DNA from 2 places in the Stenotrophomonas sp. YJH_SMC_123 genome. Region 2 is predicted to be linked to the other one. Evidence: riboswitches for the same ligand, from Rfam matches in the RefSeq annotation. Region 2 holds a riboswitch; the other holds the start of a gene.
The links. Region 2 has a riboswitch for glycine ahead of AC5P5W_RS08575 (trimeric intracellular cation channel family protein). Riboswitches for the same ligand answer to the same signal wherever they lie in the genome.
Positions count from the first base shown of each region.

Region 1: linked by a shared signal. The riboswitch ahead of gcvP (aminomethyl-transferring glycine dehydrogenase) and the one ahead of AC5P5W_RS08575 (trimeric intracellular cation channel family protein) in region 2 are both predicted to bind glycine.

Region 1 is NZ_JCAFRM010000002.1:97,748-101,385, forward strand. It holds gene gcvP (aminomethyl-transferring glycine dehydrogenase) at 1-2,169, opposite strand, end outside; glycine riboswitch at 2,232-2,334, opposite strand; gene AC5P5W_RS05320 (multidrug effflux MFS transporter) at 2,633-3,638, shown strand, end outside.
Region 2 is NZ_JCAFRM010000003.1:99,916-103,553, forward strand. It holds gene imm9 (Imm9 family immunity protein) at 1-4, opposite strand, end outside; gene AC5P5W_RS08560 (hypothetical protein) at 256-711, opposite strand; gene AC5P5W_RS08565 (nuclear transport factor 2 family protein) at 715-1,146, opposite strand; gene AC5P5W_RS08570 (GIY-YIG nuclease family protein) at 1,291-1,566, opposite strand; glycine riboswitch at 1,607-1,696, shown strand; glycine riboswitch at 1,710-1,815, shown strand; gene AC5P5W_RS08575 (trimeric intracellular cation channel family protein) at 1,898-2,515, shown strand; gene AC5P5W_RS08580 (3-deoxy-7-phosphoheptulonate synthase) at 2,778-3,638, opposite strand, start outside.

The sequences.
Region 1 (3,638 bases), on a different contig from region 2:
GTGCTCCTTGACCGCGCACGGGCCGACGCCCGGGCCGCCACCGCCGTGCGGGATGCAGAAGGTCTTGTGCAGGTTCAGGTGCGAAACGTCCGACCCCCACTTGCCCGGCTTGGCCACGCCGACCAGGGCATTCATGTTGGCACCGTCGGTGTACACCTGGCCGCCGTGCTTGTGGATGATCTCGCAGATCTCCACCACCTCTTCCTCGAACACGCCGTGCGTGGACGGGTAGGTCATCATGATCGCGGCCAGGCGGTCGCTGTACTTCTCGGCGTTGAGGCGGATGTCCTCGACGTCGACGTTGCCGTTGGCATCGGTCTTGGTCACCACCACCTTCATGCCGCACATCTGCGCCGAGGCCGGGTTGGTGCCGTGCGCCGAATCCGGGATCAGGCAGATGTCGCGGTGGCCTTCGCCGCGCGAGCGGTGGTAGGCGCGGATCGCCAGCAGGCCGGCGTACTCGCCCTGCGCGCCGGAGTTCGGCTGCAGGCTGACCGCGTCATAGCCGGTGCATTCCACCAGCATCGCTTCCAGCGTGTCGATGAGTTCCTTGTAGCCCAGCGCCTGGTCGGCCGGCACCAGCGGGTGGATCTGCGAGAACTCCGGCCAGGTCACCGGGATCATCTCGGCGGTGGCGTTGAGCTTCATGGTGCACGAGCCCAGCGGGATCATCGTGCGGTCCATCGCCAGGTCCTTGTCGGCCAGCGAGCGCAGGTAGCGCAGCAGTTCGTGCTCGCTGTGGTGGGTGTTGAACACCGGATGGGTCAGGAATGCGGACTGGCGCAGCAGGCCGGCCGGCAGCGCATCGGCGGTGCTGGCATCCAGCGCGTCGACGTCGGCCTGCGCACCGAACACGGCGGCCAGTGCGACCACGTCGGCGCGGGTGGCGGTCTCGTCCAGGCTGATGCCGACCGAGTCGCTGTCGATCGCACGCAGGTTGTAACCGGCGGCGCGGGCCTTGGCGTGAATCTCATCGGCGTGCACGCCGGTGACATGCAGGGTGTCGAAGAAGTCGCCACCGACCTGCACGCCGGCCTCGCGCAGCGCGGCGGCCAGGATCGAGGCCAGGCGGTGGGTGCGCCGGGCGATGCGGGTCAGGCCTTCCGGGCCGTGGTACACGGCATACATCGAGGCCATCACCGCCAGCAGCACCTGTGCGGTACAGATGTTGGAGGTGGCCTTCTCGCGGCGGATGTGCTGCTCGCGGGTCTGCAGGGTCAGGCGGTAGGCCGGGTTGCCCTGGGCATCGACCGAGACGCCGATCAGGCGGCCCGGCATCGAGCGCTTGTAGGCGTCGCGGCAGGCCATGAATGCGGCGTGCGGCCCGCCGAAGCCGAACGGCACGCCGAAACGCTGGCTGTTGCCGACCACGATGTCCGCACCCCATTCGCCCGGGGCGGCCAGCAGGGTCAGCGCCAGCAGGTCGGTGGCCACGGCCACCAGGCCGCCGCGCGCGTGCACGGCCTCGACCAGCGCCTTGTAGTCGCCGATCTGGCCGAAGGTGTCCGGGTACTGCAGCAGCAGGCCGAAGGCTTCTGCTTCCAGTGCCTCGGCCGGGGTGCCGACGCGCAGCACGATGCCCATGGGCTCGGCGCGGGTACGCAGCAGTTCCAGGGTCTGCGGGTGCACGGCGTCGTGCACGAAGAAGGTGTCCGACTTCGACTTGGCCGAACGCTTGGCCAGGGTCATCGCTTCAGCTGCGGCGGTGGCTTCGTCCAGCAGCGAGGCGTTGGCGATTTCCATGCCGGTGAGGTCGGCGCACAGGGTCTGGAAGTTGATCAGCGCTTCCATGCGGCCCTGCGAGATCTCGGCCTGGTACGGGGTGTAGGCGGTGTACCAGGCCGGGTTTTCCAGGATGTTGCGCAGGATCACGTTCGGCGTGTGGGTACCGTAGTAGCCCTGGCCGATGAAGCTGCGCAGCACGGTGTTCTTGTCGGCGATCGCACGGATCTTCGCCAGTGCCTGCACTTCGGTCATCGATTCCGGCAGTGCCAGCGGCGCCGGCGACTTGATCTTGGCCGGTACGATGGCATCGGTCATCGCATCCAGCGACGCGTGGCCGACGACGTCGAGCATCTGCGCGATCTCGGCATCGTTGGGGCCGATGTGGCGCTCGACGAACGCATTGTGGTGCTCGAGCTCACGCAGGGAAGGGGTGTTCTGGGACATGGCGAAGGATCCGTCAGGAAAGGGCACACGCACGGGCACAAGCCGCCGGTCGGCGGTCTGCGGGGCGCCCCTCTGTCCTTTTGCCTGAGAGTTTGGAAGCGCGGAAAACCGCGGCTTCGTGCCCCTTCGGCGCCGGATCGAACCGGTCTCTCCAGAGTTGTGTTACGGGTGGTATCGGGCCTGAGCGATTACGGGCGTTGCGCCTTCGGCAGCGGTGTTCCGCTTCTCCCACCGTGTTGCCCGCCGATTATAGCCCGTTGCGGGCGCGCCAGCCGCCTGCGGGCCCGGCCGCGGCGCCTGAATGGCCGATGGCCCGCCCGTGCGTTTTGTGCACTGCTGCATGGCATCAGGCGCAATCCCCACCTATGATGGGCGGATACCCGAATTCATCTGGCGCCGTCCCTGCTGCAGGGGACTGGCGCCGCCGTGCGTGCCGCGCATGGCCCTGCCGGACGCCTTCTCCATGACCGCCGCTGTTGCTCCTTCCACCCGCCGCATGGCCCTGCTGCTCGCCGGCCTGGCCATGTTCGGTCCGTTCTCGATCGACACCATCTTCCCCGCGTTCCCGCAGCTGGCCCAGCGCCTGGCGGTGGACGAGGTGGCGGTGCAGCAGACCATCAGCGTGTACCTGCTGTTCTACGGCCTGATGAGCCTGGCACACGGCCCGCTGTCCGATGCCTGGGGCCGCAAGCGGGTGATCCTCGGCGGCCTGGTGGTGTTCGTCGGCGCCTCGGTCGGCTGTGCGCTGTCCACCGATCTGACCACGCTGCTGGGGTTCCGCGCCCTGCAGGGCCTGTCCGCAGGCGTCGGCATGATCGTCGGCCGCGCGGTGATCCGCGACCTGTACCACGGTCACGACGCGCAGCGGCTGATGAGCCAGGTGTCGATGCTGTTCGGCATCGCCCCGGCGATCGCGCCGATCATCGGTGGCTGGATCCTGCTCAGCGGTGCTGGCTGGCCGCTGATCTTCTGGTTCCTGGTGGTGTTCGCACTGGTTCTGCTGGCGGCCACCGCCCGCTACCTGCCGGAGACCCATCCGCTCGAAGCGCGCGTTCCGTTGTCGCCGCGGGTGCTGATGCGTGATTACGTGCGCATCGGTTTCAATCCGCGCTTCCTGCGCCTGGCGCTGGCCGGCAGCATCGGTTTCGGTGGCATCTTCCTGTACATCTCCTCGGCACCGGTGTTCGTGATGCAGCACCTGCACCTGGGCGAGGGTGGTTTCGCCTGGCTGTTCATCCCCACCATCGGCGGCATGACCACCGGCTCGTTCCTGTCCGGGCGCATGGCCGGGCACACCACGCCCACCCGCCAGGTATCCATTGGTTTCGGCCTGTGCGCGCTGTCGGTGCTGCTGAACGTCGGCTACGTCGCGCTGGCGCCGCAGTTCGTGCTGCCGTGGGCGGTGCTGCCGATCTTCCTGGGTGGCATGGGCATGGCGCTGATCTTCCCGATCCTGGCGCTGGCGGTGC
Region 2 (3,638 bases):
CCATGAGCGTGCTGTCTGTCTGATGGCATCAGCCTTCCGCAATGCAACTTTCGTGGCAACTATCCCACCCACTGTGCCTGGCCACAGACCGGGATGAAATCAAGCCGGGCGTCTGGGATAAGGTGGTTTTTCGCAGTCGCGACTTCCAGACAAGTTGCTCGGCGGGAAACGAGAGGTTTCGTGCTACGAATTTACTTTAGTGCCGTATACGACACTGCGTAGCGGAGAGTAGGACCATTCACAAACCGCGTGGCTCTACTTCTTCATCGGGCCACCGGGCACTCGCCGTTTCGACCCGGTCCGGCAGAAGTCCTCCTTCCTCGCGGTGTCCGCAATCTGCGCGGTACTCCAATGCCGGGTGATCCAGATCGCCAACGCGGTGCTGCTGAGATGCCAGCGCAGCATGCCGCGCCGAGGTTGCCGCCACAGGTGGCGCCGGGCAATCCAGAAGGCCTCCCGCTCCACTTCAGGCACCTTGTTCTTCATCCCGTCCTTGTCGAAGAACTGGGCGGTGAAGCGCCAGGGGTTCATCGGCTGGTATCCCGCCCGTGGCTCACCGCTGCACGCAGCCACGCCACTGGGCGCGCGGTCGGCCGGCTTCGGCCGACCGTCCACCAATGCCAGCCCGAGCAGATACAGCAGGCCAGGCAGCAGCGCGATGCCGGCGACCAGCACGATGACGGAGATCCATGCGTTGCCGGCGGCACGCATCGCTCAGTGCGCCTTCGGTTTCGGGTACCACAGTGCGTTGACGATGACCCAGCGCTGGTCGAAACGCCCCATGTGGAAGTAGTCGACGAACCACGGGGTTTCCAGCCGCACCGAGGCCGCGTTGCCGGTCACGTCCAGCACCGTGCAGCGGCGATCCCATTGATCCTTCGGGGTCTTCAGCGCGCCCTGTTTCGTCAGCGAGACCAGCTCTTCCTTCGACATCCGGCGCAGGCCCAGGCGCTCGTCGGGTGTATCGCCGAGGACCGCGCGCTTGGCCAGGTCCGGGTGCAGCGAACGGGCGACGCGCTGCGGATCGGCCTCCAGCTGGCCATCGACGTAGTCGTGGCAGGTGGCTTCGACGGCCGCGATCGTGGCGGGGTCGGCGGCAGGGCTCGTTGCTGCGGAGAGAGCGAACAGCAGGGCGATCGTGGACATCCGGGTCTCCAGCTCTGGGCGCGGGGCGATCATCGCATGGACCGAATGGCCCATCCACGCATGACGTGGATCTACTGTAGAGCCGAGCCCATGCTCGGCTCCCGCATCGGGCAGACGGAACAACAGCCGAGCGTGGGCTCGGCTCTACAGAAGCGCAGGATCCGTTGCCTGCAGCCAGGCCAGCTTGCGTTCGCGGGGCTGCTGCTTGAGTTGCCACTCGGCCCGCGAGGCCGCGGCCCGGTCCGGGTACTCGCGCACGGCCAGCACGCGCAGCGGCGGCCGGGCCCGGGTGTAGCGCGCGCCCTTGCCGGCCTGATGGGCGGCGAAACGCGCCTCCACATCGGTGCTGATGCCGGCGTAATAGCTGCCATCGCGGCATTCGAGCAGGTACAGGAACCACGGGCGGAGGGATGGGGCCATGCCTGGATTATGCCGTGCTGCACTGCAGCGGATATACTGGCGACCGAATGCAGGAGAGAGGCGCCGCGCTGGCGCCCGCCGAAGGCGCAGGCTCCCATGATCGCTCAGGCCGGTGGGCTGGAATCCCACCAACCATGCATTCGACTCGCCGAGCTGGAGAGAGGTCACCGGGCATGCCCGGGACGATCCGCCGAAGGGGCACGCGGCCCATGCCGCTGAACTCTCAGGCAAAAGGACAGCGGGAGCGGCACCGGTCATCGTCATCCCGTCATTGCGCAGGCAGTGGCGGTGGTCGCGCATGGCCGGCCCCACCGCGCCCGGAGCCTGTCCCATGCTGCTGTCCATCATCTACCTGATCGCCATTTCCGCCGAAGCCATGACCGGCGCACTGTCCGCCGGCCGCCGCCGCATGGACCTGTTCGGCGTGGTCATGATCGCCTGCGTCACCGCCCTCGGTGGCGGCTCGCTGCGCGACATCCTGCTCGGCCACTACCCGCTGGGCTGGGTGAAGCATCCCGAGTACCTGGGCTTCACCGTATGCGCGGCGCTGATCGCCACCTGGGTGGCGCGCTGGATGCACCACTTCCGCCGCACCTTCCTGGTGCTCGATGGCCTGGGCCTGATCGCCTTCACCCTGATCGGCTGCTCGATCGCGCGCGAAGCCGGCCATGCAATGCCGATCGTGCTGATCGCCGGCATGCTGACCGGCGCGTTCGGCGGGGTGCTGCGCGACATCCTCTGCAACGAGGTGCCACTCATCTTCCAGAAGGAGCTGTACGCGATCATCGCGCTGCTGACCGGCGCGGCCTATCTGCTGCTGCTGCACTGGGGCGTGGCCGATGCCACCGCGATCCTGTGCTGCCTCGGCGGCGGCTTCGCGTTGCGCCTGCTGGCGATCCACTACCGCTGGGAAATGCCGAAGTTCGTGTACCACGACGAAGTGCATTGAGCCTCTTCGTAAAGTCGAGCCATGCTCGACTGCTCTTTGCAGGAAACCAACGCGCTTCGCGCGCAGGTCGGGCATGGCTCGACGCTACAGGAAGCGGTATCACCACCCCGGCGATGTACCTGGCGCTGTCGCTCATGCGCAGCGCCAGGCGCATCGCCGGTGCAGATGGGCCGGCCTCCAACTCCGACCGGCCCTGATCGCGGCCGCACCCCCGCAGGCGCTGGCCGCCATCCACACACGTGCCGCACTCAGGCGGCTTCCATCAGGCTGCTTCGGACACCTTCACGTCGCGACGGGCGCGCACGGCCGCAGCCAGACGCTCCAGCACCGTCACGGTGGTGTCCCAGTCGATGCAGCCATCGGTGATGCTCTGCCCGTAGACCAGCGGCTGGCCTTCCACCAGTTCCTGGCGGCCACCGACCAGATGGCTCTCGATCATCACGCCAACGATGCGCTGTTCGCCGTCTTCCAGCTGAACAGCGATGTCCTCGATCACCTTCGGCTGGTTCTCGGGGTTTTTCAGGCTGTTGGCGTGGCTGGCGTCGATCATCAGGCGCGTCGGCAGCTTGGCCTTGGCCAGCACCTGGCAGGCGTCGGCGACGCTGCCGGCGTCGTAGTTCGGCTGCTTGCCGCCACGCAGGATCACATGGCAATCCGGATTGCCGGTGGTCGACACGATGGCGGTGCCGCCCTGCTTGGTGACCGACAGGAAGTGATGCGGATTGGACGCCGCACCCACCGCGTCAGCGGCGATCTTGACGTTGCCATCGGTGCCGTTCTTGAAGCCGACCGGGCACGACAGCCCCGAGGCCAGCTCACGATGCACCTGGCTTTCGGTGGTACGCGCGCCGATCGCGCCCCACGCCACCAGGTCGGCGATGTACTGCGGCGAGATCACATCGAGGAATTCGACACCGGCCGGCAGGCCGAGCTTGTTGATGTCGCGCAGCAGGCCGCGGGCAATGCGCAGGCCCTTGTCGATCCTGAAGCTGCCGTCCAGGTCCGGGTCGTTGATCAGGCCCTTCCAGCCCACCGTGGTGCGCGGCTTCTCGAAGTACACACGCATGACGATTTCCAGTTCGCCGGCCAGCGCGTCGCGCAGCGGCTTCAGGCGCTGGGCGTA